DNA from 2 places in the Comamonas sp. 4034 genome. Region 2 is predicted to be linked to the other one. Evidence: predicted binding sites of a transcription regulator. Region 2 holds the regulator's gene; the other holds the start of a gene.

Region 1 (14,807 bases), on a different contig from region 2:
AATAGTCGGGCAGGTCTTGGCCGGCCAATTGCTCCCGGGTGCGCTGGAGCAGGGCATCCGCGGTCTTGCGGGCCTTGGCCGGTGCGTCCAAACCGCGTATCGCCATCAATACCTGCAACTGGTAGCCATCCAAGTAGGTGCCATTGGCCTTGTAGCTCGCCGTAGGCGCTTGGCCTCGGGCGCCTTGCACTCGTACCCTGTTGGCGTCGATGGTCTGCACCGTGACTTGGCGAAAGTCGCAAGTCACATCGGGCATCAGGTAGCAGGCGGGGTCGCCTACCTCGTACAGAATCTGTTCCGAGACGGCGCCTCGATGAATCAGCCCGCCCGTACCTGTTGGCTTGCTCAGTGTGAAAGCGCCGTTCGGCTCGCAGTCGATCACCGGGTAACCCATATGCGCCCAGTCCGGCACCAGATGCCAGTCGGTGAAAAGGCCGCCGGTCGCCTGCGCGCCGCATTCGATGACATGGCCTGCCAAGGTGCCGGCGGCCAGGCGGTCCCAGTCGTCCCAGGCCCACTGAAACTCATGGGCCAGCACGCCTACCACCACGGCGCTGTCCACACAGCGACCGGTGATGACCATATCGGCCCCCATGGCCAGAGCTTGTGCAATGCCTTGCGCCCCGGTATAGGCGTTGGCAGAGCTCAACTGCTCGGGCGGCATCTCGTGGGTGTACATGTCCTTTAGGCCTTGCTGGCGCAGCGTGGTGAAGATCTCACTCACGTCGTCACCCGTGACAACCGCGATCTTCAGCGCCAGGCCCTGGGTTTCTGCCTCCTGGATCAATGCCTGGGCGCAAGCCATGGGGTGGAGCCCGCCCGCGTTGGACACCACCCGGATGCCTTTGGTGTGCAGTTCACGCAGATGGGGAGCCATGGCGACGCTGACGAAATCAGTGGCGTAGCCAAGCGCTGGGTTCTTGCTGCGGGCCCGCGCCAGGATGGCCATGGTGGTTTCGGCCAGGTAGTCGTATACCAGGTACTGCAACCCTGGCACTTGCAGCAACTGGGGTGTGGCAATGCTGGAGTCACCCCAGAATCCGCTGGCACCACCGATGCGGACGCTGCGGCTGGCAGAGGAGGGTGCGGTGCTCATGCGAGCTCCTCGATGCGCAGCAACAGGCTGCCTTTGGTGGCCTGGGTGTTGGGGCTGGCATGCAACTCCACCACCCGGCCGGCGATGGGGGCCGTCAAGCTGTGTTCCATCTTCATGGCCTCCAGCACTGCCAGTGGTTGGCCCTGGCTGACGGTCTGACCTAGCTCCACCACCACGGCAGCCACGCGGCCGGTCAGAGGTGCGGTGACTGCGCCGCCGCTCTGCACGGCATGGCTGGATTTGTGTGCATCGGCTTGCTCGATGTGCCAGGCCTGTCCGGCATGGAACAGCTCCAGTTGCAGCCCGTCGCGCACGGCGATGGCCTTTTCTACCAGGCCATTGCACTCCACTTGGAAGTGCTGGTGCTCGGCGTCGAACCAGCGCAGATCGCGCAGGAGGAAAACCAGTGCATCGGCACCAGCTTGTGCCTCGGGGGCGTTCAGGCTGATCTTCCAGGCGTCACCCATGGCTTGTACCTCGGCACGCCAGCGTTGCTGTCCAACGGCGAGCTCCAGCACGGCTGGGGAGCGTTGCAGATGGCTGCTGGAAGGGGCGCGAGCCAACAGCGCCAAGGCTGCGAAAGCAAGGCTGCGAGCACAGGCCACTGGTGGAGCTGCCAGGCAGTGGCCCATATACTGCTGCACAAAGCCCGTGTGGATGTCCTTGCCTTGGGTGAACTGAGGGCTGCGCAGGCATTCGACCAGGAAATGCTGGTTGCTGGGTACCCCGAGCAACACGCAGTTCTGCAAGGCGGCTACCAACTTGCGCCGCGCCTCTTCGCGGTTGCTGCCATGCACCACAACCTTGGCAATCATGGAGTCGTAATAGGGGCTGATGGTGCAGCCACTGCGCAATGCCTGCTCCACGCGCACCTCCAAAGGCTGCAGATGCGTGGCCAGTGAAGCAGGAGTGGCTGCATTGGGTGCCTGCCAGTACAGGACCTTGCCTGTCTGTGGCAGAAAACCTGCAGCCACATCTTCGGCTGTGAGTCGGGCTTCAATCGCGTGGCCGTGGATGCCGATGTCGCTTTGCTGCAAGTCGAGTGCCTCGCCGGCAGCGATGCGCAACTGCCATGCCACGAGATCCAGGCCGGTGATGGCCTCGGTCACTGCATGCTCAACCTGCAGGCGGGTGTTCATTTCCATGAAGAAAAAGTCACCATGGGCATCGAGCAGAAACTCCATGGTTCCGGCGCCGATGTAGCCGATCGCCTGGGCGGCCTTGACCGCAGCGTCGCCCATGCGCTGGCGTATCTCTGGGGTGACTGCGGTGGAGGGTGCTTCTTCGATCACCTTCTGGTGGCGGCGCTGGATGGAACAGTCGCGCTCGCCCAGATGAATGCAATGGCCGTGGCTGTCGGCCAGCAGCTGGATCTCGATGTGGCGCGGGGCCAGAATGGCCTTCTCCAGAATCAGTTCTGCGCTGCCAAAGGCCTGCAAAGCCTCGGAGCGTGCCGATGCCAGAGCGCTTGGCAGATCTGCTGCCGTTTGAACGAGGCGCATGCCCCGGCCGCCGCCACCTGCCGCAGCCTTGACCATGACGGGATAGCCCATCTGCAGAGCCGCTGCAACAAAGGCGGCATCTGCCTGGTCGGCACCCTGGTAGCCGGGAATGCAGGGCATATTCGCTTGCATCATCAACTGCTTGGCGCGGGCTTTGTTGCCCATGGCCTTGATGGCTGCGCCGGTCGGGCCGATAAAGACCAGACCAGCCTGGTCTACGGCGTTGGCGAAGTCTTCGTTCTCGGCCAGAAAGCCGTAGCCCGGATGGACCGCATCGGCTCCCGCCTGTTGGGCTGCGGCCAGAATGGCTTCGATGTTCAGGTAACTCTCACGCGGCAGTGCAGCGCCCACGCAGACAGCGGCATCAGCTGCTTGCACATGGGGGCTGTCGCGGTCGGCGTCGGAATAAATGGCCACCGTGCGAAAACCCAGCAGGCGTGCGGACTGAATGATACGCAGTGCAATCTCGCCACGGTTGGCGATGAGCACGCTGTGAAAGGGGCGGATTTGTTTGGTGACGGACATAGGCGGCTCAGGTATTGGGAGTGGCGGGCGTTGCTTGATCGCTGCCTTGGGCTTGGCGAATCTGCTCGGCGTTGAAGCTGGCATGCCAGCGTGCGGGGCGCTTTTCCTTGAAGGCGGCAATGCCTTCCGGCCCTTCGTTGCGCATGCAGGCCGAAAAGGACTCGGCGGCAACATCCAGCATTTGAGGCAAAGGCTGGACGGGGTCGCTACGGACAAACAAGCGCTTGAGCGCCTGGTTGGCCCCAGGAGCACAGCGACACATGCGGCTGAGCCATAGCGCCAGGTGCTCATCCAGCGCGTCACTATCGGGTACCAGCTCATCCACCAGGCCCAGTGCAACGGCCTGCTTCCCGCTGACACGCTCACCGAACAAGCCCAGGCGCAAGGCGTTGCGCCGGCCCAGGCGAGCTTCCACAAAGGGGGCAATCTGTGCAGGAATGATGCCCAGGGCGGTTTCGGTCAGCGCGAACCTGGCGTCTTCGGTGGCGAGGACGATGTCAGCCGTACAGGCCAGGCCCATGCCGCCGCCCATGGCAGCGCCTTCTACCGCAGCAATGATGGGGATGGGCAAGGCAGACCACAGCTCCAGGAACTTGCCGAATTCGCGGTTGCGGGCTGCAATGGGGTCTTGCGCTGGCTCCGTCTGTTGGTGGGCATCAAGGCGGGACTGGAAGCTGCCGATATTGCCGCCAGCGCAGAAAAAGCCCTGGCTGCCGCGCAGCACGATGGCGCGCAGGGCTGCATCGGCTTGCGCAAGCGTGCTCACCTGGTAGAGCTCGGCCGTGACTTCAGGCGAGAGCGCGTTGCGGGTCTCTGGGCAGTGCAGGGTGACGAACAGCACGTCCTGGACGCGGTTCACTCGCAAGTGGTTGTAGTGGTTCATGGAATTTTCAGGTATGGCTGGGCGGAAGGGCGCGGGCTCAGACGCTGAAATCCATCAATCCCATCTTGCGGGCAATCACCATCATCATCACTTCGTCGGCCCCGCCACCGATCGAGCCGAGGCGGTAGTCGCGATAGGCCCGAGAGACGCGGTTCTCCCAGGTGTAGCCCATGCCGCCCTGGAACTGCATGCACCAATCGGCCACTTCGCGGCCCAGGCGTCCTGCCTTGAGCTTGGCCATGGATGCCAGCTCGATCACGTCTTCGCCTTGCACATAGGCGGCGGTGGCGCGGTACACCAGTGAGCGCAAGGCCTCAATCTCGGTCTTGAGCTCGGCCAGCTTGTATTGGATGAACTGGTTGTCCAGCAGCGGGCGGCCAAAGGCGATGCGCTGACGCAGATAGTCGGCGGTCTCCTGGATCAGCTCCATGCTGGCGAGGCGGCGGGCTGCACCGTCCAGACGCTCTTCCTGGAACTGCTTCATCTGGTAGATGAAACCCATGCCTTCTTCGCCAATGCGGTGCCGCACGGGCACGCGCACGTCGTCAAAGAAGATCTGTGCGGTGTCGGAAGACCACATGCCGAACTTCTTGATCTTCTGCACGCTGATGCCCTTGGCACGTTGGCCTTTCTCTTTGAGCGGTACGATGATGAGCGACTTGTTCTTGTGCGGCGAGCCTTCCGAGGTATTGGCCAGCAGGCAGATCCAGTCGGCCTGGGTGCCATTGGTGATCCACATCTTGGAGCCATTGATGATGTAGTCATCGCCATCGCGGCGCGCCGTGGTCTTGAGCGACGAGACATCGGAGCCCGCGCCTTGCTCGGAGACACCGATGCTGCAGACCACGTCACCCGCAATGGCGGGGGCCAGAAACTCCTGGCGCAACGCGTCGGAGCCAAAGGCCGCCAACGCGGGTGTTGCCATATTGGTCTGTACGCCAACACCCATGCTGACGCCCTGGGCCTTGGCATGTCCTATGGCTTCGGCAGCAGCCAAGGCATAGGAGAAATCCAGGCCCAGACCACCGTAGGCCTCAGGTTTGGAAATACCCAGAAAACCCAATTGCCCCATCTTCTTGAAAAGCGCGTGGGCGGGAAAAATCTCGTTGGCTTCCCATTCGTCGACAAACGGGTCGATCTCATTGGTCACAAAGCGACGGAGGCTGGCCATCAGTTCATGGTGTTCGGCGGTATAGAGCATGGTGTATTCCTGGAAGTCAAAGGAGTGATGGCAGCATCAGAAGCGCGCCACACCAAAAGAGAGAGGGCGAAGACGTCGCTGCTCAGCCTCGCGGATGGTGGCCAGTGCGAACAACAGCACATCGCGGGTAGCGCGCGGGTCAATCACTCCATCGTCGAGCAGATGGCCGCTGGTATAGAAAGCGCTGGCCTGTTTGTCGAAGTGGGTGACGATTTCCGTCTTTTGCTTCGCAAGCGCAGCCTCGTTGACGGGCTCATTTTTTCGCTCTGCTTTGGCGCGCTCGACAATCTCCAGCGTGGCCGCCGCTTGTTCGCCGCCCATGACCGCTGTGCGGGCGTTTGGCCAGGAAAAGCAAAAACGCGGCTTGAAGGCACGGCCACACATGCCGTAGTTGCCAGCACCAAACGAGGCACCGCAGTAAATGGTGACCTGTGCCACGGTGGAGTTCGACAAGGCCTGGATCAGCTTGGAGCCGTGCTTGATCATGCCGGCCTCTTCCGAGGCTCTGCCCACGATGAAACCCGTGGTGTTCTGCAAAAAGACGATTGGCGTCTGGCTTTGGTTACACAACTGAATAAACTGAGCAGCCTTGGTGGCACCTGCCGGGTCCAGCGGGCCGTTGTTGCTGATGAATCCGACCACACTCCCGTCCATGCGGCCATGGCCGCAAATGGTGGCTGGGCCATAGTCGGGCTTGAAATCCATCCAGCGCGAGTCATCCACCAGGCGGGCAATCACTTCGCGCATGTCCATGGGCTTTTTGTGCTCCAGCACCATCACACCTGCCAATTGTTCGGGCTCCAGGCGTGGGGCAACGGTGTTGCTGCCGATCAGGGCCAAATCCCAGTTCAGGCTGCCCACAATGTCGCGAGCGATGGCAATGGCGTGGGCATCGTCTTCGGCCACGTACTCGGCCAGGCCGCTGATAGCCGCATGCATATTGGTGCCGCCCAGGTCTTCGGCGCTGGCAATCTCGCCGGTGGCAGCTTTGAGCAAAGGCGGTCCGGCCAAAAATGCACGTGCCTGACCGCGCACCATGACCACATAGTCCGACAGACCCGGCATATAGGCACCGCCTGCGGTGGATGATCCGTGCACCACAGTGATGACCGGCAAGCCGGCCGCCGACATGCGGGCCAGGTTGTAGAACATGCCGCCGCCCCGGATGAATTTGTCCACCCGGTATTGGCGCAGGTTGGAGCCGGCCGATTCCACCAAATGGATGAAGGGCAGCTTGTTCTCCAGTGCAATCTCCTGGCAGCGCATGAGCTTCTGGTTGCCCGCTTCGGTCAGCGCACCGGCGTTGATCCCCGAGTCGGTCGCCACCACCATGCAGCGCACGCCATTGACGATGCCGATGCCGGCAAGCTGAGAGCCGCCAGGGATGGTTGCATCCAGGTCGTCGCTGTCCATGCCATAGCCTGCCAGATTGCACAGCGGCAGAAACGGCGCAAGCGGATCGAGCAGGTGAGCAAGGCGCTCGCGGGGGAGCAATGCGCCGCGTTTGGCAAAGGTGGCCTTGGCCTGGGCAGACTTGTGCATCGCACGCTGCTCCAGTGCCTGCAACTGCTCAATCAGTGCGAGCATGCCGGAGCGCTGCAGCCCGTACTCCGGGCTGTGGACTTGAATGCGGGTGTCAAACGGTGTCATGGGGAAAGCTGCGCAAGGGCAATCAATGGTGTTGTCCGTGATTGAAAAAGATGCGGTTCGACAAGACAAACGAAAAAGCAGGTTTTGTGCACTATGTGCACAAATCAGGGATTGCCCGAGGGTGTCAGTGCCTGTGAAGGAGCACTATGTAGCCATGACGAAAGCTAAGCAAATAGCCGCAGATGGAAGCGGCCCAGGCCGATCCCATGGTGCCCAAAGTGTGGATCGCGCCCTAGAGCTATTGAGTCTGGTGGCAGCCCAACATGGAGAAGGCATCAAGATCCCGGCGCTGGTGCAGCGGGCGGGGCTGGATCGCACCACCGTGCATCGCTTGATCAAAGCGCTGGAGCGGCACCAGTTGGTGCACCGAGAAGCGCGCACCGAAGGCTATCGTCTGGGTCTGGAAGCCTATGCCCTGGGCCAGGCCAGCATGCCTCGGCCTCCGTTGGTGCGGCAATACACGGCCTTGATGAAGTCCCTTGCTCGTCGCGTGGATGAGCCCTTGTTTCTCGTCGCGCGGGCGGGTGATTACAGCCATTGCCTGCATATGGAAGCTGGTTCGCGACCAGTCAAAACCTTCAGCGAAACTGTGGGCGGCATCCGCCTGCTGGGCCTGGGTGTGCCGAGCTTCGCCATGCTCTCGCACATGGGCGATGGCGAAGTGCTGGCGCATTACGAGCGCTTTCAAGAAGAGTATCTGAAGAACCGGATGACACTTGCCCGTCTGCGCAGATGGGTGGAAGAGGGGCGGAAACAAGGCTTCTCGCACATCCACGGCAAGGGCGTGCGAGGCGTGGGCGTTCGCTTTTCCTTTGGGGTCAGCGGCGAAGCTGCCCTGGGTTTCGTGGCTCCGTCGTCTCGCCTGAGCAGAAATGCGGCCATTGATATTGGCAACTGGCTGAGGCAGGAAGTGGTAGCCATGCAAACACACGCCAGGTTCTAGAGTATTCCGCAATCCATTGCCGACCTTTTGATCTGCACTATTTTTGATCTGCACTATCACTGCTACAGAGGGCCACAGCGCTCTTTGCGCTAGATCTTTCTTGTATCTGGAGAATGATCAGTCGTAAGGCAGGAGGAGAGACGCCACCTTACTTCAGGTCAGGGCCACATCGGCCCTGATACGCGTGAGTGTTTTGATGGGCACGAGCTGCATCACGCTTATTGCTATGACTCCAAGCCTCTTGAAGATGCCGTGATCTGACCTCAGAAGGGCAAAATCATGGACTTTGGGAAGCAGGATTGGGTCGCTCGGATGGTCTTGAAGTTCGCGGAACTTGCCTAGAGCCCTGCGTTGCTTAACGCCGTGCGGGCGGTTTTATCTTTATTGCTGGCGATTGCGATACTTGAACCAGGCCGCCCATATGAAAAGTGCCGCCAGCAGCAAAGTCAGCGCGACATCAACCCCTTTCCCAAAGTGTCGATAGAGCCAAAAAAGACGGCCACTCATCACGACCCGCTCTCCAGCTTCATAGGCTACTAGTTGCAAGTAGCTGTGTACACCGGAAGCGAGTATTAGCAGCGTGGCCACTACATACGTTAGCCAATGGTCAAGGATTTTTCTTAGCATGGTGAGTCCTGTGAGCCGAGGTGCGACAGTTGGGATCAGCGCAATCATAGATTCGACATATGGTGGCCTAGGGGGTGCTTATTTGAACAAGTGTTAGGCAGGATAGGGTTTCGCAGCGACTAAGGGTAAAAAAGGCCAGCGGCAGCAGGCTTTGTCGTTGGCTGTCTGTACTGAGCACTGTGAGAAAAAACGCCCGGAGGCGGTTTGGTGGTGCCAATGTTCTTCAGGCTGGGAAACGGAGATTGGCAAAGCATCAAAGTACAACTCGTCAATCAGACCACGGTTGTGGTGGCTTGGCTTGAACCAATCAGCTTCCCTGAAACTGGGACAGATTCAGATCTGTAGGAACTGTCTCGGGCAAGTCCCCTATACTCGCGACAACTTCGAGCAAGGAACACAAGGAGACGCCATGTCGATCCCTGTCAGCACCACCGGTGGAACACCTTACGGCACGATTCCTCCCGCTTCCCCTCTACCTCGGCGCAAGCCCATCAGCCTGCCTCGTCTGAACCAGATGCGGGAGGCGGGCGAGAAGATCAGCATGATCACTGCCTATGATGCCACCTATGCCGCCATCGCAGATGCGGCTGGCGTGGAGTGCATTCTTGTTGGCGACTCCCTGGGAATGGTGTGCCAGGGATTGCATAGCACCGTCGGCGTTTCGCTGGACGCCATGGCTTACCACACCGAGTGCGTGGCGCGAGGTCTGCATCGTGCCCAAGGAACCGCCTGGTTGATCTCCGATCTTCCCTATGGCAGTTATTCCGCAAGCCCCGAGCAAGCCATACATAGCGCCACGCGCCTGATGCAGGCCGGTGCGCACATGGTCAAACTGGAAGGAGGCGGCTGGACCGCGCCTGTGGTGCAATTTCTGGTTGAACGCGGCGTTCCTGTATGTGCGCACCTGGGCCTCACGCCACAGACCGTGCATGCGCTGGGGGGCTATCGCGTACAGGGCCGCGACGCTATGGCCGCAGCCGCACTGCACGAACAGGCCTTGGAGCTTCAGGATGCCGGGGCATCCATGCTTGTGCTCGAAATGGTGCCTGCCGAACTCTCGCGCAAGCTCACGCAGGCCCTGCAGCGCTGCCATACGATTGGCATCGGCGCAGGTAGCGGTACCGCAGGGCAGGTGCTCGTGATGCACGACATGCTCGGCGTGAACCTTGGCAACAACGCCAGATTTGTTCGTGATTTTCTCAAGGACGCAGGCTCGGTCAGAGGCGCCATCGAGGCCTATGTGCGCGCCGTCAAGGAAGGGAAATTTCCAGACGATGTGCTCCATGCCTGGTGATTTTTCCAGTTTTCATTTTCATCAGTGCGAAACGATTGAGCCACTACCATGCAAATCACACAGACCATCCCTGAACTTCGCGCAGCCCTGGCACAACGTGGCAGGCCTGGATTTGTACCCACCATGGGAAATCTGCATGAGGGCCACCTGTCACTGGTTCGCGTCGCAGCCGAGATTGGGGACGTCTCTGTTGCGAGCATTTTCGTCAACCGGCTGCAGTTCCTGCCCCATGAGGATTTCAATAGCTATCCGCGTACCTGGGAGGCAGATTGTGCAAAGCTGGAAGCGACAGGTTGCGACGTGCTGTTCGCGCCGCGCGAGCTCGATCTCTACCCTGAGCCACAGGTGTTCAAGGTCTTGCCTGATCCGCAGATCGCGGACATTCTCGAAGGCGAGTTTCGCCCGGGATTCTTTACCGGCGTCTGCACGGTGGTGATGAAGCTATTTGCCTGTGTCTTCGGATCGACAGGTGGCGGATTTGCGGTATTTGGCAAGAAAGACTATCAGCAGCTTTTGGTGGTGCGCCGCATGGTGCAGCAGTTTGCCCTGCCGATTGAGATCGTTGGCGTAGAAACCGCACGCGCAGAAGATGGCCTGGCGCTCAGTTCGCGCAACGGCTATCTGAGCATTGAGGAGCGCCAGAGAGCTGGTGCGCTTTCAAGCGCCCTGCAGCAACTGGCGGCCAGCACACGCGCGGGTCACCGTCAGCTTGTCGATCTGGAAGCTGAAGCAGCGAAGCTGCTGCACGACAAAGGCTGGGCAACGGACTACCTCACCGTGCGCGAGCGCGACAGCCTTCGTGTGCCACCGCAAACGGGGCCGATACCAGATGTTCCGCTGGTGGCGCTTGGCGCTGCTCGGTTGGGCAGTACGCGCCTGATTGACAACCTGGAGTTCTAGGCGTTTGTTCAAATTCTTTTGAGCAACAGATCCAAGAAGGCCAGATGGACGAACTGCAAGCTGGTATGGAGCAGCCGCTCGCAGTTCTTCGATAGCCGCCTGTTCTTGCCCAGCCAGGCAAAGCTGCGCTCAACGATCCAGCGCTTGGGCATGACCTTGAAGCTGTGCAGCTCGCTCCTTTGCGATCCGCCAACTCAGCGGTGGTCACGGCTACTGCATGCGGCAAACCCTGCGTATTTATTGCAATGTGGCGCTTGATGCCCGATACCTTCTTGCCCGCGTCATAGCTCTTCAGGGCCGCTGTATCCGTGTTCTTTGCGCTCTGCGCGTCCACAATCAAGTGCGCGCTCTCCAGCAGTGGCCTGATGATCTCGAATTGTTCGCGACTGATGTCGCTTGGCTAGGCAAGATCCGTTAATTCAAAAATGGCATGAATTGTGCAACTTTACAGGTTTGAAATGCTGATAAAGACATGCCCCATGAAAACGCCTCTGCACTATCTGATCGCTGCCCGGCAAAGTGAGATGGCTGCGCTGGAGCAGATCAGCGGTGCCAGCAGCCTTGTGGCGAGCATGTCAGAGCTGGTCCACGCGCTTCAGAAGGAGCGCGGACTCTCGAATATGTATCTGTTCAGTGGTGGAGCGTTTGCACGTCAAAGCTTGCTGGAGCATGGCCCGCATGTAGACGCGGTCATGGGCAGGGTCTGCCTGGTGCTTGATGAGCTGGGTGAGCGCCTGCCGGGCGCACATGGCGCGCGGCTGTTCAATGCGATCGCCAGTGCGCTTGAGGGCTTTGAAGCGCTACCGTTGCTGCGTCGTCAGCGGGATGCATTGCAACTGAGCGCCGAAGATTGCACACAGGCGCTGATCCGCATGATTGCCGCCTGCCTGACCGTGGTGTTCGAGGCCGCCGACAGCGCCTGCGATCCCGACATCGCGAAGTTGCTGGTGGCGCTGTTTCATTTCATGCAAGGCAAGGAACTGGCCGGGCAGGAGCGTGCCACTGGGGTCGCAGCGTTTACAGAAGGGATTGGCAACACCGAGCGTCAGCGCCATTGGCTGCACCTGATCGATTCGCAGGAGCGATGTTTTCAGGTGTTTGCCGACTTCGCGAGTCTGGCAGGAAGGGAGCGATGGCAGTTGCAATGCGGGGCCTGCCCCGATATGACGGTGATCGAGCGGCTGCGACGCATGGGCTGCACGGCCGGGGATGGCGTACCACTGGAGCAGGGTCTGAGCGCTTCCTGGTTTGAGGCCTGTTCCAGCCGGCTCGATGCCATGCACCAGATTGAGGCGTTTCTGGCCCAGGAGCTGGAGGTTCAATGCCTGCGCAAGCGTGAGCTGGCCAGTGCCGCGCTGAGCCAGCAGCGCCAGTTGCTGGAGAGGCAGCCGCAGACGCGTGCTGAAGCTGCGGAGGCATTTTTGGGGGCAAGACAGCCTGCAGCCACCCTGCCTGCAGAAGGCGCCTATGGGCTGCAACTCGAAAAGAGCATTGTCTCGCTGGTACAGGAGCAATCCATGCGCCTGCAGGATATGCAGGCCGAGATCGACAAGGCACGCGCGACGCTTCAGGAACGAAAGACGATAGAGCGGGCCAAGGGCGTGCTGATGAACTACCGCCAGCTTAGCGAGGGCGACGCCTACAAGCTGATTCGCCAGACGGCCATGAACCAGAACCGGCGCATGCTTGATGTGGCCGATGCCATTCTGGCCACATTGGAACTGCTGCCTGCCAGCACCAATTCATCGCTTTGACAGTCCCGCGATTGCTGCGCCGCACCAAATTTGGGCCAGATCGGCGCTGAAACCAGTCTTCTCCTCTGAGAAAGCACTGGCATGGTTTGTGCATGACTGTTGCTGTACAGCAGACCAAAGGCGGTCGCGCTGAAAGCGTAACTACGAGCGACCTGGGACAACGGCGTCCTTTTCTCCTCTCACCCGAGGAGGGAAGGGCGCCTTTTGTTTTCTGGATCGCCTTCACCACGATTCTTGATGGAGTTTTCTCATGAGCCAACGCCTTGCTTTGTCGACGAATTCCAAGCTGGAGCCCGCATTCATTGGCGGCCGACGTGATTTCCTGCGTGCGGCTGGCGGCGCAGCGCTGTATGGTGCACTGGGTCACCATGGCGCCTGGGCTGCGGGCTCCGACGCCCCGGAGAAGAAAGAGGTCAAGATAGGCTTTATCCCGCTGACCGATTGCGCCAGCGTGGTCATGGCCTCGGTGCTGGGGCTCGATCAGAAATACGGCGTGAAGATCATTCCCAGCAAGGAGGCGAGCTGGGCTGGCGTGCGCGACAAGCTGGTCAATGGCGAACTGGATTTTTCCCATGTGCTCTATGGTCTGGTCTATGGCCTGCAACTGGGCGTGGGCGGCCCCAAGAAGGACATGGCCGTGCTCATGCACCTCAACAACAACGGTCAGGCGATTTCCCTGTCCAAGGCCCTGGCAGACAAGGGCGCGGTAGATGGGCCCAGCCTGGCCAAGGTGATGGGCAAGGAAAAGCGCGAATACACGTTTGCCGGCACCTTTCCTACCGGCACCCACGCCATGTGGATGCATTACTGGCTGGCGGCGGCGGGCATCAATCCTTTGTCCGAAGCCAAGCTGATCACTGTGCCGCCGCCCCAGATGGTGGCCAATATGCGCGTGGGCAACATGGATGGCTTCTGCGTGGGTGAGCCCTGGAACCACCGCGCCATCATGGATGGCATTGGCATCACGGCCAACACCACGCAAGACATCTGGAAGGACCACCCCGAGAAAGTGCTGGGCACCACGGGCGAGTTCGCGCAGAAGAACCCCAATACCTGCCGTGCCGTAATGATGGCGATTCTGGAGGCTGGCCGCTGGATTGATGCCAGCCTGCAGAACAAGACGAAGATGGCCGAGACCGTGGCCCAGAAGTCCTACATCAACACCAGTGTTGACGCGATCAACCAGCGCATTCTGGGTCGGTACCAGAACGGTCTGGGCAAGACCTGGGACGACCCCAACCACATGAAGTTCTTCAACGATGGGGCGGTGAATTTTCCCTATCTGTCCGATGGCATGTGGTTCCTGACCCAGCACAAGCGCTGGGGTCTGCTCAAGTCGCATCCCGACTATCTGGCCGTGGCTCGGCAGATCAATCGCATCGACCTCTACCAGCAGGCTGCCAGCCAACTCCAGGTCAGTGTGCCCAAGGAACCGATGCGCAGCAGCAAGCTGATCGATGGCGTGGTCTGGGACGGCAAGAACCCGGCCCAGTACGCAGACAGCTTCAAGATCAAGGCCTGAGGCCGCCACCCCGCCGGAGAGTCACCATGGTCAGTGCCGTATTCCATTCACCGCTCGAATCCGATCCCTCTCACGATTCGCAACTGGCCGCCCAGGCGGCCAATGATGCGCTGCTTGAAGGTTCAAAAAAGATAGCTATTGGCGAAGATCACATAAGGTCTGATGTGGAAAAAGATACCAAACGCAGAGCGCAAGCCTCGGCTTCGGCCATTGTGGCGCCCAGCCCGTTACGCCAATGGACAGAACCACTGTTTGCGCGGATCTTGCCCCCGGTGCTGGGGCTGGCACTGCTGGTCGGGCTGTGGTCTCTGGTTTCCAGCAGCACCGGCAAGAGCATCCCTTCCCCGGCGGAGACCTGGGAGCAGGCTGTGCAGGTGTTCAGGGACCCGTTCTACCGCAGCGGCCCCAATGACCAGGGTGTGGGCTGGAACGTGCTGTCCTCGTTGCAGCGCGTGGCTCTCGGCTTCGGCCTGGCCGCGCTGGCGGGCATTCCGCTGGGTTTTTTGATCGGGCGCTTCAGTTTTCTCTCGCGCATGTTCAATCCCCTGATCAGCCTGCTGCGTCCGGTCTCGCCGCTGGCCTGGCTGCCGATCGGCTTGCTTGTGTTCAAGGGCGCCAGTCCGGCGGCCATCTGGACCATCTTCATCTGCTCGATCTGGCCCATGGTCATCAATACCGCTGTGGGTGTGCAGCGTGTGCCCCAGGACTATATGAATGTGGCCCGGGTGCTGAACCTGTCGGAATGGAAGATCGCCACCACCATTCTGTTTCCAGCCGTGCTTCCCTATATGTTGACGGGTGTTCGTCTGGCCGTGGGCACGGCCTGGCTGGTGATCGTGGCCGCCGAGATGCTGACCGGCGGCGTGGGCATAGGCTTCTGGGTCTGGGACGAGTGGAACAACCTCAACGT
Region 2 (14,807 bases):
GCTGGACATGGAAAGCGCCACCATCGCCGCCAACGGCTTTCGCTTCCGCGTGCCTTACGGCACCTTGCTGTGCGTGAGCGACAAACCGCTGCATGGCGAGATCAAGCTGCCCGGCATGGCCAACCACTTCTACCGCGAGCGGGTGGACCAGCACCTGCGCATTGGTCTGCGTGCGGTGGGTATCCTGCGCGCGGGCGGCATAGACCGGCTGCACAGCCGCAAGCTGCGCAGCTTTGCGGAAGTGGCCTTCCAGTAAAGCCAGGCCTCACCAGGTTACTCACAAAAAGAGAGCTGCAGGTGCTGATGGATAAAGCGTCAGCAGCTCTTTTTTACTCAATTTCGCCACCCGATGTGGACAGCATATGCGTTGGCTGCACACGACTGGGCGGCAAACCCTGTGGAATTCTGCTCCCCGCCACTCCACAATGGTGCATGGGCAGCCCTGCCCACAGCCTAGGGAATCTAGGGAACCTGGGGCTCCTCTGCAAAACTCTCTGCGGTAGTCTGAGCGCGGTCTCGGGCAATCCGCATCCCTCCTGATGGCAAGGGTTCTGCAGAGACTCCCTGTACAAACACAACAATTCAGGAATCACCCGTGTCCAACCATCCATCTCCTGCTTTTCGCCTGCTGGCCGTTGCCAGCGCGGCGCTCGCGCTGACTGCCTGCAGCACCGTCCGTTTCGATGCCAGCGCCCTGACGGGCCAGCAGGTTGCCGCCGACAAGATCGGCCTGCCCACCAGTGGCGCCACGGTTACCAAGGTCGAGGCCGTTACCGCCGCCGATCCGGCCAAGGGCCCGCAACCCCCTGCAGCCTTGCGGGCCGATGTGAGCATTGCTCCCGTTGACCCGGCAGCGCCCGCCATCAAGATGGCGCTCATCCTGCCGCAGGAATGGAATGGCAAGGTCGTGATGCTGGGCGGCGGCGGCTACAACGGCACGCTGCCCAATCTCTTCAGCTACCCGGCAGCGCCTGCAAGCCAAGGGCCGTATCCGCTGCTCTCGCAAGGCTACGCGGTGTTCGCCAGTGATTCAGGCCACCAGGCGGGCCCCGCAGGCAGCCGCGACGGCAGCTTTGGCATGAATGACGAGGCGGTGGCCAATTTCTCGGGCGCCGCGCTCAAGAAGGTGAGCGATGTGGGTGACGCCCTCATCACCCGCTTTTACGGCAAAAAGCCCAGCAAGCGCTATTTCATCGGCGGCTCCACCGGCGGCCGCGAGGCGCTGGCCGTGGCCCAGAAATGGCCCAGGGAATGGGATGGCATCGTCGCCTGGTACCCGGCCTGGAACGCTGCCAGCCTGGATCTGCAGTTTGGCCGTATCAGCCGCGCCTTTGCCCAGCCCGGCGCCTACCCGAGCCTGGCCCAGCGCAAGCTGCTGCGCCAGGCCGCCATCGCGCAGTGCGATGCGCTCGATGGCGTGGCTGATGGTTTGATCAGCAACGTGCCTGCCTGCAACGCACAGTTCGACCCGGCCAAGGCCCAGTTCGAAGGCAAGCCGCTGCGCTGTGCCAGCGGAGGCAACGAAGGCGACCAGTGCCTGAGCGATGCCATGATCGCCGCCTTGAAGGTCTATGACAGCGAAATCCGCTTTGGTGCCAAGCTGGGCAGCGGAGAGACGCAGTACCCCGGCTTCAACATCTGGGGCACCGAACTGGGCGAGGAAGGCACGAGCCCGCTGCAGCCCACAGTGAACCTGCTGGCCATGAACACCACACCCCCCGCAAGCCCCGCGCCGCTCACCGCGCCGTACTGGGCGGTGTTCTGGGACCAGTGGGTGCGCCATTTCGTCACGCGCGACCCAGCCTTCAACAGCCTCACCCTCGACCCGCAGAACCCCGGCCCCTGGGCAGAGCGCATCAACCAGCTCACCCAGTTGCAGGACATCAACAACACCGACCTGACGGCATTCAACAAGCATGGCGGCAAGGTGCTGATGGCGCATGGCGCGGCGGATGCCCTGGTCAGCACCCGCGCAACCGAGCAGTATTTCGACGGGGTCATCAACAAGATGGGCCGCCAGGTGGTGCGCCAGTTTGTGCGCTACTACGAGGTGCCGGGCTATGGCCACGCCGTCAGCACCACCTTCAACGCCAACTGGGACTCGCTGGCCGCGCTGGACCACTGGAGCACGACGGGCAAGCCACCGGAAAACCCTGTGGTGACCGATGCGAGCGGCGTGCCTGGCCGCACCCGCCCCCTGTGCGAATACCCGTTCTGGCCGCGCTACAAGGGCACGGGTGATGTGAACAAGGCCGAGAGCTTTATGTGCTGGATGGAGTGATTGCGCTTCATCCGTTGTCATTGAGAGAACTGCATGCGCCCTGCGGCAAGGGCCATGCAGTTTTTTTTTCGCCACGCTACGGGAAGAGACGTATTACGGAAATTGTGACAATGTGCTGCAATTGATTCAATATATCTATTTATTGATAGTTTATGACAATTGACTTATATATTTCAATTAAATAATGGACGCCATCAGCAATTGATACGCACCGGTACCAACGCCCAGCCTTGCGTTCACATGCACGTTCAATTGCACCCTTGCTCATCTTTGTTATTGACCAGGTAAACCATGTCCCCATCTTTCTTCCAGCGTGATGGCATGCGCCCAGCGCTGTCGGCAGCAGCGTTACTCGCACTGTGTCTGGCCAGCGGCGGTGTCCATGCCCAGACCATCACCTATACCCCTGCAGCTCCACAAGCCGCCCCTGATGTAGTGCCTGCTGGCGTTGGCGCCATCAAGGTCATCGTCCGAGGCGGTGCGGGCGGAGCGGGTGCCTACGACGGCATCGTAGGAGGCAAGGGTGCAGCAGGCACGCAGGTGGACGCCATCATCCGTGTGCAGCCGGGTCAAACCATCACGGCAGTGGCCGCTGGTGGTGGGCAAGGTGGCGCTACCTATGGGCGTATCCGCAGCCTGAGTGGTGGCACCGGAGGCAACGGCGCGGGTGCTGGTGGCAACGGCGCCGCCATGGGCCCCAGTTTTGTCAGCGGCGGCGGCGCAGGTGGCGGTGGCGCATCCTTTCTGAACGTGGGTGGCGCCTGGGTGCGTGCCGGCGGCGGCGGCGGTGGTGGTGGCGACTCCTTCCAAGCCGCCCCTGTGGCTGATGCATCGGCAGTCGCGCTGTTCACGCCCGAAGTGGCTGCATGCGCAACGCCCGCACCAGGCAATGCAGGTATCCAAGGCCCGGGTGACGGCGGCGGTGGTGGCGGCGGAGGCGGTGGCTACCAGGGCGCCGCAGGTACGGGCGGTACTTTTGGCATCGACACGTCACAAAGCGCTGGCTCCGGCGGCATGGGCGGCTCCTGCACCTATAGCGCTGCACTCAATACGATCAGCAGCCCAGTGGCAACGGTTCCGGGCTCGCCTACAACGCCGCCTCCCAATACCGACCCCGCCCCCAATGGCGTGGATGGCCTGGTGTCGTTTGAATACATCTACCAGCCCACCATCACCATCGCATGCGATAAATCGGCCCTGACGGACAGCGCCAACCAACAATCGGTCTGCACCGTCACGGCCAGCACCCCGGCTCCGACCGGCGGTCTGTCCGTTCCATTCACCATTTCGGCAGCAGATCCACAATACAGCACCCAAAGCTGCAACAGCCCGGTCGTGATCCCCGAAGGCCAGACCCAGGCGCCCGCATGCACCATCATTGCGAACGACAACCAGGTGGCGGGCGAAGCGCCGGTGACGGTCACCCTGCAAGTCACCGACAGCAACGATTACCTCACCGGCAATCCTGCGCAGGCGAGCGTCGTCATCACCAATGACGACAGCGGCACAGTCACGCCTCCGGCAACGCCGCAGCCTGTTCCATCGCTGGGCGGCTGGGCCACCTTGCTGCTGACCGGCGTGCTGGGTGTGCTGGTATGGATGCGCCGCAAGGCATTCATGAGTCTCTGAGCCAGAGCGCTATCCAATCAATAGCTGCCTGCGCGCCACCAATGGGCGCCAGGCAGCTTTTTCATATGCACCGCCGCAGCCTGGGCGGTTGCACTTCTTGCGCTTGCTTGCCGGTCGTGCTGGCGGCAAAGGCGCCCGCTCCCGCTCACTCCGCCACGCGGGGGCGAACCAGCGCAGCCGCCTTCTTGGCATTGTCACGTGCGGCATCCGTATCTGCAGCACGCGCCAGCGCCACGCCCATGCGGCGGCGCTCAAAGCTCTCGGGTTTGCCGAACAGGCGCACTTCGGTACCCGGAATCTGCAGCGCAGCGTCCACACCATCGAACACAATGCCCTGCGCCTCGACGCCGCCATAGATCACGGCGCTGGCACCGGCGGTTTTCAGGCTGGTGTCCACCGGCAGGCCCAGAATGGCGCGGGCATGCAGCTCGAACTCGTTCTGCCACTGGGTGATCATCGTCACCATGCCGGTATCGTGCGGGCGGGGGCTGACTTCGCTGAACCAGACCTGGTCGCCCTTGACGAACAGCTCCACGCCAAACAGGCCCAGGCCGGCAGGCTCGCCATTCAAGCCACGGCCCAGATCGGTGGTGATTTCGCGGGCAATGTCCTGCGCCAGCGTGAGCGCAGCAGGCGCCATGCGGGCGGGCTGCCAGCTCTCCACATAGTCGCCCTTGACCTGCACGTGGCCGATGGGTTCGCAGAAATGGGTTTCGATCTGGCCGGCAGCATTTTTCGCGCGCACGGTCAGCAGGGTGATTTCGTAATCAAAGTCGATGAAGCCTTCCACGATGATGCGGCCGCCCTGCACGCGGCCACCTTCCATGGCGTAGTTCCAGGCTTTTTCCACATCGGCGGGGCCGTCGATCTTGCTCTGTCCCTTGCCGGAGCTGCTCATCACCGGCTTGACGACGCAGGGGTAGCCGATACCGCTGTCGATGGCGGCCTGCAGCTCGGCCAGCGAATCACAGAACTTGTAGGGGCTGGTGGGCAGACCCAGGGTTTCGGCAGCCAGGCGGCGAATGCCTTCGCGGTCCATGGTGAGGCGCGTGGCGCGGGCGGTGGGCACCACGCGCACGGTGCCAGCAGCCTCCAGCGCCTGCAGCGCGGGGGTGGCGATGGCCTCGATCTCGGGCACCACCATGTGCGGCTTTTCGGCCTCGATCAGCGCGGTCAGCTGGGCCGGGTCGCTCATGGCGATGGTGCGCGCATGGTGGGCCACCTGCTGGCCGGGGGCGTTGTCGTAGCGGTCCACGGCAATGGTTTCCACACCCAGGCGCTGCAGCGCGATCAGCACTTCCTTGCCCAGCTCGCCGCTGCCCAGCAGCATGACTTTGGTTGCGTTTTTGGAAAGCGGGGTGCCGAAGGTGGTCATATCTAGCCTTGTCGATGAAGGGCTGCGGTGCAGCGATGCGGGCGATTTTAGGTGCCCGGGCTTACCCCAGCGGCCCTGTCACCCAGTTTATGCGGCGGTGCAGCAGGGGCCGCTATGATGCTGGCGATGGCGGCGCTGCCGCTTTGGCCCAACAGCAAATCCAAAGGAAGACAGATGACGATCCAGACCGTAGGCGTGATTGGTGCAGGCACCATGGGCAATGGCATTGCGCAGACCTGCGCGGTGGCGGGCCTGCAGGTGGTGATGGTGGACATCTCCGACGCCGCCGTGCAAAAGGGCCTGGCCACGGTGGGCGCCAGCCTGGACCGCCTGATCAAGAAGGAAAAGATCACCGAAGCCGACAAGGCCGCCGCACTCGCCCGCATCAAGGGCTCGACCAGCTACGACGACCTCAAGGCCGCGCAACTGGTGATCGAGGCCGCAACCGAGAACTACGAGCTCAAGCTCAAGATTCTCAAGCAGGTGGACGACCTGCTGGCCCCCGAGGTGCTGCTGGCATCGAACACCTCGTCCATCTCCATCACCCAGCTGGGCGCAGCCACCAAGCGCGCGGACAAGTTCATCGGCATGCACTTCTTCAACCCCGTGCCGATGATGGCGCTGGTGGAAGTGATCCGTGGCCTGCAGACCAGCGACGCCACGCATGACGCCGTCAAGGCCATGGCCGAGAAGCTGGGCAAGTCGCCGATCACGGTGAAGAACTCCCCCGGCTTTGTCGTCAACCGCATTCTGGTGCCGATGATCAATGAGGCCTTCTACGTGCTGGCCGAAGGCATTGCCTCCGCGCAGGACATCGACGACGGCATGAAGCTCGGCTGCAGCCACCCCATCGGCCCGCTGGCGCTGGCGGACATGATTGGCCTCGACGTGTGCCTGGCCGTGATGGAGGTGTACCTGAAAGACTTTGGCGACAGCAAATACCGCCCCTGCCCGCTGCTCAAGGAAATGGTGGCCGCAGGCCACCTGGGCCGCAAGACCGGCAAGGGCGTGTACCAGTACTGACCAGGGCCTGCCCTGGCGCACGCGCGGGGCACCCGATCCACAGCCATGACCGCAAACGGCAAGCCATCCACCCTGCGCAAGGGGGTTCGGCTTGCCGTTGTGCTATTGGTGCTGGCGGGGCTGCTCGTGGGTTTTCGCCTCTGGAGGACCTCGCTGGAAAATGCCCCGGTGGATGCGAGCTACCGCGACTTCCTGGAATACGTTACCGCGCAGTCGCCTGCTGCACGGCTGTACCTGGGCCGCTACTATCAGCGGTATGCGCGCGATACCGTCGCCGCGCGCCACTTCTACCAGGTGTGCAGCAGCGTCACCCACCTGGCAGACCGGGACGGCGTGGATCTGCGAGGCAGCGCCTGGCACACCATGACCGGTGCCTGCCGCAGGCCCATGACGGACGATGACATCCACATCCTGCCCTGACGCCAACGGGCAGTGAAGTCAGGCAGTGAAACCAGGCAATGAAGACAACCGGAGACAAGCCATGCCCAACAAGAACCTCTTCAAGCACGCGCTGGCAGCTGGCCAGACCCAGATCGGCCTGTGGTCGGCGTTTCCATCGCCGTATGTGACCGAGTTGCTCGGCGGCAGCGGCTATGACTGGGTCATGCTCGACACCGAGCACGCTCCCAACGATGTGCCGCAGGTGATGGCGCAGCTGCAGGCGCTGGACGCCGCGCGCCAGCCGCGCCCCACCAGCGCCGTGGTGCGCCCGGCGTGGAACGATCCGGTGCTCATCAAACGCTACCTCGACATTGGCGCGCAGACCTTGCTGCTGCCCTTTGTGCAGAACGCGCAGGAGGCGCAGGCCGCCGTGGACGCCATGCGCTACGGCCCCGTGGGCATACGCGGCATGGGCGGATCGACCCGCGCCAGCAACTTTGGCCGCGATGACACCTATATCGCCGACGCGCACCGCGAGCTGTGCCTGCTGGTGCAGGTGGAAACCCGGCAGGCGCTGGGCCAGATCGAAGCCATTGCCGCCGTGGATGGCGTGGATGGCATCTTCATCGGCCCGGCCGACCTCTCGGCGAGCATGGGCTACCCGGGGCAGATGCGCCACCCCGAGGTGGACGCTGCCATCAACCAGGCCATTGGCCGCATCCGCGCGGCTGGCAAGGCGCCCGGCATTCTGATGGTGGACGAGGCCCGCGCCCGCGAATGCATTGCGCTGGGCGCCCAGTTTGTAGCCGTCGGCATGGACCTGATCCTGCTGCGCACCGCCGCCGATGCCGTGGCAGCCCGCTTCAAGGACCAGAGCGGCATGGTGGTGCAGACTGCGTACTGATACCGGCACTGCCCAACGCATTGCAAAGGCATTGCAGAAGGTGGTGCAGACGGCGGGCCGGGCCGCCCGTCGGCCAATGGGTCACAGCGCTCCTCCAGCCACTGAAAAGCCCGCTGCCAGCGAGCGACGCATCGCCCCTTTCCGGTTCATGGTTTTGTTTAATTGAATTGTACACAATTTAATTGTTGGCAATAATAAGACCCATGTCCAACGCCACCTCCACCACATCCAACGCGCTGCTGCTCGATCACCAGCTGTGCTTTGCGCTGTATTCCAGCTCGCTGGCAATGACCAAGCTCTACAAGCCCTTGCTGGAACCGTTGGGTTTGACCTACCCGCAATACCTCGCCCTGCTGGTACTGTGGGAGCACGATGGCTGCATGGTTTCGCAGTTGGGCGAGCGTTTGTTTCTCGACTCGGGCACCCTCACCCCGCTGCTCAAGCGCATGGAAGCTGCCGGTTGGCTGCAGCGCCAGCGCGATGCGCAGGATGAACGGCGCGTGCGCGTCACCCTCACGGACGCGGGCCGCGCCCTCAAGACCCAGGCCGCCGCCGTGCCCGCCTGTGTGCTGGCGCGCAGCCAGTGCACCGTGCAGGAGCTGCAGGCCCTGACCCAACAGATCCAACAGCTGCGCGATCGTTTGACCGCGCAGCCGTCCACCGCTTCGTTGTGAAGCACTTTCGCCCATCCTCAACCAGGAGTTCACCATGGCCAATCTCGACAAAGTTCTGTACACCGCACGCGCCCACAGCACCGGCGGGCGCGAAGGCGTCTCGCGCAGCGACGACGGCAAGCTCGACATCACCCTGACCGCCCCTGGCGGCAAGGGCGTCAACCCCGAGCAGCTGTTCGCCAGCGGCTACTCGGCCTGCTTTCTGGGCGCGATGAAGGCCGTCGCCGGTCGCCAGAAGATCACCCTGCCAGCCGACACCTCGATTGACGCCGAAGTCGATCTGGGCCCCGTGGGCGACGTGTTCGGCATTGCCGTGCGCATGACCATCCACCTGCCCGGCATGGACAAGGCCGCCGCCGAGAAGCTGGTGCACGATGCCGACCTGGTCTGCCCCTACTCCAACGCCACGCGCGGCAACATCAACAAAACCTTGACCGTGGGCTGATGGCCCGCCAGCGCTAAACTCTCAAATCAATAGCAGCCTGCGCTTGCCTTTGGGCGGCGCAGGCCTTTTTGTTCAATTTCCCCACCCTGTACACCCATGCCCATCTTCACTCCTGCGCCCGGCGCAAGCGCCCCATGAGCTGGATGTATCTGCTCACCGCCATCGTGGCGGAAGTCATTGCCACATCGGCCCTCAAGGCAAGCGACGGCTTCAGCAGGCTGTGGCCCTCGGTCATCACCGTGGCGGGCTACACGGTTGCGTTCTACTGCCTGTCGCTCACCCTGCGCAGCATTCCGGTGGGCATTGCCTACGCGATCTGGTCGGGCCTGGGCGTGGTGCTCATCACCATTGCCGCCTGGGTATTGTTTGGCCAGAAGCTGGATCTGCCCGCGCTCATCGGCATGGGGCTGATCGTGGCGGGCGTGGTGGTGATGAATGTCTTCTCCAAGGCCGTGGGGCATTGACTGCAGCCCCCCCTCAAGCGTTTCTCGACAGTTGACGCACCGCGCTGCGGCAAGATGGCGGCATGAACGACATCAGTTTTGACGATTTTCTGAAGGTGGAGCTGCGCGTGGGCCGGGTGCTCGCCGCCGAGGTGTTTGCCGAGGCGCGCAAGCCCGCCTACAAGCTGCAGGTCGATTTCGGCCCCGAGATCGGCATCCGCAAATCCAGCGCGCAAATCACCCAGCTCTACCAGCCGCACGATCTGGTGGGCAGGCTGGTGGTCGGTGTGGTCAACTTTCCCAAAAAGCAGATCGGGCCGCTCATGAGCGAGTGCCTGATCACCGGCTTTCACAACGCCGACGGCCATGTGGCGCTGTGCGTGCCCGATGGCGATGTGCCCCTGGGTACTCGCCTGCTGTAGCGCTGTTGTCCCTGCACGACAGGGCGGCAGCGGCTGAGAGCGCCCTTTTACAATGCAGCCACACTATCCATAACAAGGGTTGCATATGCCGTATCTGGGCGCGGGCGCACACATCATCATTGCCATTTTCTTTGCCATTCATGCCGTGCGCACCGGGCAGAACAACTACTGGCTGTTCATCCTGCTGGCATTTCCGTTTCTGGGCAGCGTGGTGTACTTCTTCGCCATCTTCCTGCCCAGCTCGCGCCTGCAGCGCCACGCGCGCCAGCTGGCCAGCAGCGCTGTCAAGGCGCTGGATCCGACGCGCGAAGTGCGCGAAGCCCAGGCCGCCTACGACTACAGCCCCACGGCGCAGCATGAAATCCGCCTCGCGCAGGCACAGCTGGCCGTTGGCAACGCGCAGCAATCGCTGCGCCACTTTGAAGCGGCAATGAAAGGCCCGTTTGCCACTGACCAGGACATCCGCTGGGGCGCCGCGCAAGCCGCCTACCATGCGGGTGAGCCCCGCACCGCGCTGCAATACCTCAAGACCATTGCGCAGACCGATGTGCACTACCGCGCAGAGCCCGTGGGCCTGCTGATTGCCAAGTCCTACGCGATGCTGGGCGACCAGGAGATGGCGCGCAAGAGCTTTGATTTCGTGCGCGAGCAATCGGGCGGCTTCGATGTGATCGCCGAATACGCAATCTGGGCCGCAGAGCAGGGCGACTGGGCCACGGCCAACCGCCTCAAGGCCGACGCCGACAAGGCCATGACGCACTGGAGCGGCCAGCAACGCCTGCTGAACAAGGAAATGCTGCTGCGCCTCAAGGCGGCGTTTGCCAAGCAGGGCAAGCAAAGCAGCACTCGGTAGCTATTGAGGCTGTTTTTGGCCTCCAGCGCTTATCCACCAAGCGCCATCAGCTATTGTTTTTGATATTACGAAACGCCCGTGCTTTGCGATTGCGCAGCACGGGCCGCAATGCCCTCGGTAAAATCGGCGGCTATGGCAAAAATCATTGTTCTGGCCCTGGTGCTGCTCTTCTTTGGCTGCGGCCTGTACATGCACCTGCGTGGCAAGGTGCGGCACAAGGTGCTGCGCCAGCTGTTTGACCACTCCACCTTCACGGCGCCGTTCAACGTCTTCATGTTGGTGTTCAGCAAGGTGCCGCGCACGCCTTACCTGCCCACCAGCACCTTCCCGGAGCTGGCACCGCTGCAGGCCAACTGGCGCGAAATTCGCGAAGAAGCCATCAACCTGCAGAAGAACATGCAGATCAAGGCGGCGGCCAACAACGACGACGCGGGCTTCAACTCCTTCTTCAAGACCGGCTGGAAGCGCTTCTACCTCAAGTGGTATGGCGACGCCCACCCCTCTGCCATGGAGCTGTGCCCCAAGACCACGGCGCTGGTCAAGGCCATCCCCAATGTGAAGGCCGCCATGTTTGCCGAGCTGCCGCCCGGCGCCAAGCTCAACCTGCACCGCGATCCGTACGCGGGCTCGCTGCGCTACCACCTGGCCGTGCTGGCCCCCAACGACGACCGCTGCATGATCGAAGTCGATGGCCAGCCGTACAGCTGGCGAGAGGGCGAAGGCGTGATCTTCGACGAGACCTATATGCACTGGGCAGAAAACCGCAGCGAAGGCAACCGCATCGTGCTGTTCTGCGATGTGGAGCGCCCCATGACCAACGGCTTTGCCCAGTGGCTCAACCACTGGCTGGGCAAGAATGTGGTCGCTGCCGCCAGCTCGCCCAACAATGAGGGCGACCCGCGCGGCTTCATCAGCCGCATCTTCAAAATCTCGTTCTACATGGGCCAGTGGCGCCGCCGCTACAAGGCCTGGAACAAAACCGCCTACAAACTCACCAAGTTCGGCCTGATGCTGGCCGTGGCAGCGCTGTTTGTATGGTGGCTGTGGCCCGCTTGATGGGCCCAATCTTGATCACTGAAAAAAGCCACTGGTGCGCAAATGCCCAGCGGCTTTTTTCTTTTATATGATTGGCTTGGCCCCCCAGTGCCTCCCTGGAGACTCCATGCGTTCCTTTTGCCTTACGTTGTTGTTGATTGCAATCTACCCGTTCGCAGGTGCGCAGACGCTGTACAAAACGGTGGGGGCCGACGGCAAGGTGGTCTACAGCGACCGGCCCCCTGCCGAAGGCAACGCCCAGGCCCTGCAGCAGGAGCAATTGCCGATCAGCATCGTGCCGGGCATGCCACCGGCACCCGCAGGCAAGGCGACCGCGAAGAAGGCGGTGGTGCAGCATGGCCAGGCCGTGTTGTACATGGCGCAATGGTGCGGCTACTGTCGGCTCGCGCGCGCCTATCTGGCCAAAAACCAGATCGCCTACCGTGAAATCGATATCGACACGCCAGACGGCAAGGCCGCTTTTGCAGAGATCGGCGGCCGGGGCGTACCGGTGCTGCTGACAGACGGCCAGCGGCTGGCGGGGTTCCGCGAATCCAGCTATGACGCGCTGTTTGCCAAGCGCAAGGCTGCAGCGGGCAAGAAATAAGGCAAAACTGGCCCCTGGCACCCGCCCATCAAGCGCGATAAGCTACACAAATAATAGCAATCTACAAGGTCTTGCGCAGGCTGGCCGCCGGAATACGCAAGGCTTCGCGGTACTTGGCGACCGTACGGCGCGCGCACTCGATGCCCTGCTCCTGCAGCAGATCGGCGATCTTGGCATCGGACAGCGGCTTTTTCGGGTTTTCCTCGTCCAGCAGCTGCTTGATCAGCGCCTTCACCGCCGTGCTGGAGGCGCTGCCCCCGGTTTCGGTGCCCAGGCCCGAGCCAAAGAAGTACTTGAGCTCAACCGTGCCCTGGGGCGTTGCCATGTACTTGGCCGTGGTCACGCGGCTGATGGTGGATTCGTGCAGGCCCAGCTCATCGGCGATCTCGCGCAGCACCATAGGGCGCATGGCAAGCTCACCATGCACGAAGAAGTTGCGCTGCCGCTCCACAATGGCCTGCGACACCCGCAGGATGGTGTCGAAACGCTGCTGGATGTTCTTGATGAACCAGCGCGCCTCCTGCAGCCGTTGCTGCAGCGCCCCATGGCCTTCGCTGCCCTTGTGGCTGCGCAGGGCGTTGGCATACACCTCCTGCACGCGCAGGCGCGGCATCACTTCGGCATTGAGCTGTACGCTGAAACCCGGCACGGGCAGGCCGCGCTCGTTGCTGGGGCGCACGATGATGTCGGGGATGATGGCGTTGCGGTCAACGTCTGCATAGGGGCGGCCCGGGCGTGGCTCCAGCTTTGCAATCACCGCCAGCGCGCTGCGCACGGCAGCTTCGCTGCAACCCGTCAGCTGCATGAGCTTGCGCACATCGCGGCGCGCCAGCAGGTCGAGCGATTCCTGGCATACGAGCAGCGCAGTCTCCAGGGCGAGCGCATCAGCCTCGGGGTGGGCAGAGCCTTCCTCATCCAGCAGGCGCTGACGGGCCTTGATCTGCAGCGCCAGGCATTCGGCCAGGGTGCGAGCGCCCACGCCCACCGGCTCCAGGCTTTGCAGCAGGCGCAGCGCCACGGTCAGGTGGTGCAGCAGCGCGTCATAGGCCTCCGGATCGGAGGCATCGCCAAAGCTCTGCGCCAGCTCGGCCAGGGTCTCTTCCAGGTAGCCGTCGTCGTTCAGGGATTCGATCAGAAAGTACAGCGCGGCACGGTCTTCCGGGCACAGCCGCAGCGACAGCGCCTGGCGGTGCAGCACGTCCTGCAGGCTGATGTGTACCGAGCTGCGGTCTGATGCGGGGGTTTCGTCTTCGTCATCTCCAGCGCTGGCACGGGCTGGCACATCGCCGCCCCACTCTTCCCAGTCGGAGGCAGAGTCGCCCGCAGCGGCTTCGGCGTCGGCACCGGTTTCCTTGCCAGCGGCAAAGTCCAGGGTTTCGCCTGCAGAATAATCTGGCTCAAAATCAGCTTCCGTGCCTACTGAGTCTGCGGAAGAAGCTATCTTTTCAGAAGTATTTTCCGCGCGCTCATCACCTGCATCCGCACTGGCACCCGTCGCATCGGCAGGCGCTGCTGCGGCGTCCGGCTCTGCAGCGGCCTCCTCCGCATCCCGCTCCAGAAACGGGTTTTCGTCGAGCATCTGCTCCACTTCCTGCGACAACTCCTGCGTGGACAGTTGCAGAAGCCGGATGGACTGCTGCAGCTGCGGCGTGAGCGTGAGGTTCTGCGAGACGCGCAGTGACAGCGAGGGCATCATAGCGAGCCCCCTTGCATGGCAATGTATGCGCTTGCTATGAAACGGTTGTGTGACCGGCCAGCCACCGCGCGAACAACGCGTTGCCAGCCAGGTCTGCGTGCATCACATGCGGAAATGCTCACCCAGGTACACCCTCCTCACATCGGCGTTTTCCACAATCTCTTGCGGCGTCCCGGCTGCCAGCACCTTGCCATCACTGATGATGCAGGCGTGGTCGCAAATGCCCAGGGTTTCGCGCACGTTGTGGTCGGTAATCAGCACGCCGATGCCACGGTCTCTCAAAAAAGCGACGATACGCTGGATCTCGATCACCGCAATCGGGTCAATGCCCGCAAACGGCTCGTCCAGCAGAATGAAACGAGGCTGCGTGGCAAGCGCCCGTGCAATCTCGACACGGCGACGCTCGCCGCCAGAGAGTGCAACGGCCGGCGACTCACGCAAGTGCTCTACACGCAGCTCCTGCAAAAGCGCCGTCAACTGGCGCTCCACCTCATCGCGTGGCAATGGCTTGCCATTGGGGCCTTTTTGCAGCTCCAGCACGGCGCGCACATTGTCCTGCACGCTGAGCTTGCGGAAGATCGATGCTTCCTGCGGCAGATACGACAGGCCCAGCTGCGAGCGCTGGTGAATCGGCATGTTGGCCACCGAGTGGCCGTCGATGCGGATGTCGCCGCCATCGCTGCGCACCAGGCCAACGATCATGTAGAACGATGTGGTCTTGCCCGCGCCATTGGGGCCGAGCAGGCCGACGACCTCGCCCTTGCGCACCGACAGCGACACATCCTTGACGACCTTGCGGCTGCCATAGGATTTTTCGAGGTGCAGCACTTCGAGCTGGCTGCGATGGTCGCTGGCTGCCGCCTTGGCGTTGACCGAGATTCCCGACGAAGTTTCAGCCACGGTCACTTGGCTCCGTCATTGAGTTGGGTGCTCGGGCGCAGCTTTTCCTTGTCGTCCGCAGCGGGCTTGGCCTTGCCTGCGTCCGCTTTCGCATCGGCCTTTTCATCGGCCTTGGGCGTCAGGATCACGCGTACGCGGC

Evidence for each region. Region 2 encodes sigma-54, which starts transcription at its own class of promoters, with help from an activator protein. Its sites were predicted from a motif close to TGGCANGNAANCTGCTTT; they were not measured.
Region 1: a site for sigma-54 is predicted at 11,048-11,065, ahead of ABIE32_RS20550 (nitrate- and nitrite sensing domain-containing protein). Genes of this name have one in related genera too.

Annotation. Positions count from the first base shown of each region.
Region 1 covers NZ_JBNDIT010000030.1:3,303-18,109, forward strand. Annotated here, with positions in the region: gene ABIE32_RS20500 (acyclic terpene utilization AtuA family protein) at 1-1,096, opposite strand, end outside; gene ABIE32_RS20505 (acetyl/propionyl/methylcrotonyl-CoA carboxylase subunit alpha) at 1,093-3,123, opposite strand; gene ABIE32_RS20510 (enoyl-CoA hydratase/isomerase family protein) at 3,131-4,006, opposite strand; gene ABIE32_RS20515 (acyl-CoA dehydrogenase family protein) at 4,044-5,207, opposite strand; gene ABIE32_RS20520 (acyl-CoA carboxylase subunit beta) at 5,244-6,857, opposite strand; gene ABIE32_RS20525 (IclR family transcriptional regulator) at 7,078-7,800, shown strand; gene ABIE32_RS20530 (hypothetical protein) at 8,182-8,475, opposite strand; gene panB (3-methyl-2-oxobutanoate hydroxymethyltransferase) at 8,837-9,721, shown strand; gene panC (pantoate--beta-alanine ligase) at 9,770-10,621, shown strand; partial or broken gene ABIE32_RS20545 (transposase) at 10,630-10,970, opposite strand; gene ABIE32_RS20550 (nitrate- and nitrite sensing domain-containing protein) at 11,101-12,375, shown strand; gene ABIE32_RS20555 (CmpA/NrtA family ABC transporter substrate-binding protein) at 12,626-13,897, shown strand; gene ntrB (nitrate ABC transporter permease) at 13,924-14,807, shown strand, end outside.
Region 2 covers NZ_JBNDIT010000002.1:38,677-53,483, reverse strand. Annotated here, with positions in the region: gene ABIE32_RS02800 (AMP nucleosidase) at 1-256, shown strand, start outside; gene ABIE32_RS02795 (tannase/feruloyl esterase family alpha/beta hydrolase) at 596-2,281, shown strand; gene ABIE32_RS02790 (hypothetical protein) at 2,573-3,910, shown strand; gene purT (formate-dependent phosphoribosylglycinamide formyltransferase) at 4,056-5,285, opposite strand; gene ABIE32_RS02780 (3-hydroxybutyryl-CoA dehydrogenase) at 5,412-6,308, shown strand; gene ABIE32_RS02775 (hypothetical protein) at 6,354-6,728, shown strand; gene ABIE32_RS02770 (HpcH/HpaI aldolase family protein) at 6,790-7,593, shown strand; gene ABIE32_RS02765 (MarR family winged helix-turn-helix transcriptional regulator) at 7,797-8,267, shown strand; gene ABIE32_RS02760 (organic hydroperoxide resistance protein) at 8,302-8,712, shown strand; gene ABIE32_RS02755 (DMT family transporter) at 8,847-9,176, shown strand; gene ABIE32_RS02750 (tRNA-binding protein) at 9,239-9,577, shown strand; gene ABIE32_RS02745 (hypothetical protein) at 9,663-10,430, shown strand; gene ABIE32_RS02740 (aspartyl/asparaginyl beta-hydroxylase domain-containing protein) at 10,563-11,486, shown strand; gene ABIE32_RS02735 (glutaredoxin domain-containing protein) at 11,593-12,072, shown strand; gene rpoN (RNA polymerase factor sigma-54) at 12,134-13,768, opposite strand; gene lptB (LPS export ABC transporter ATP-binding protein) at 13,871-14,647, opposite strand; gene lptA (lipopolysaccharide transport periplasmic protein LptA) at 14,671-14,807, opposite strand, start outside.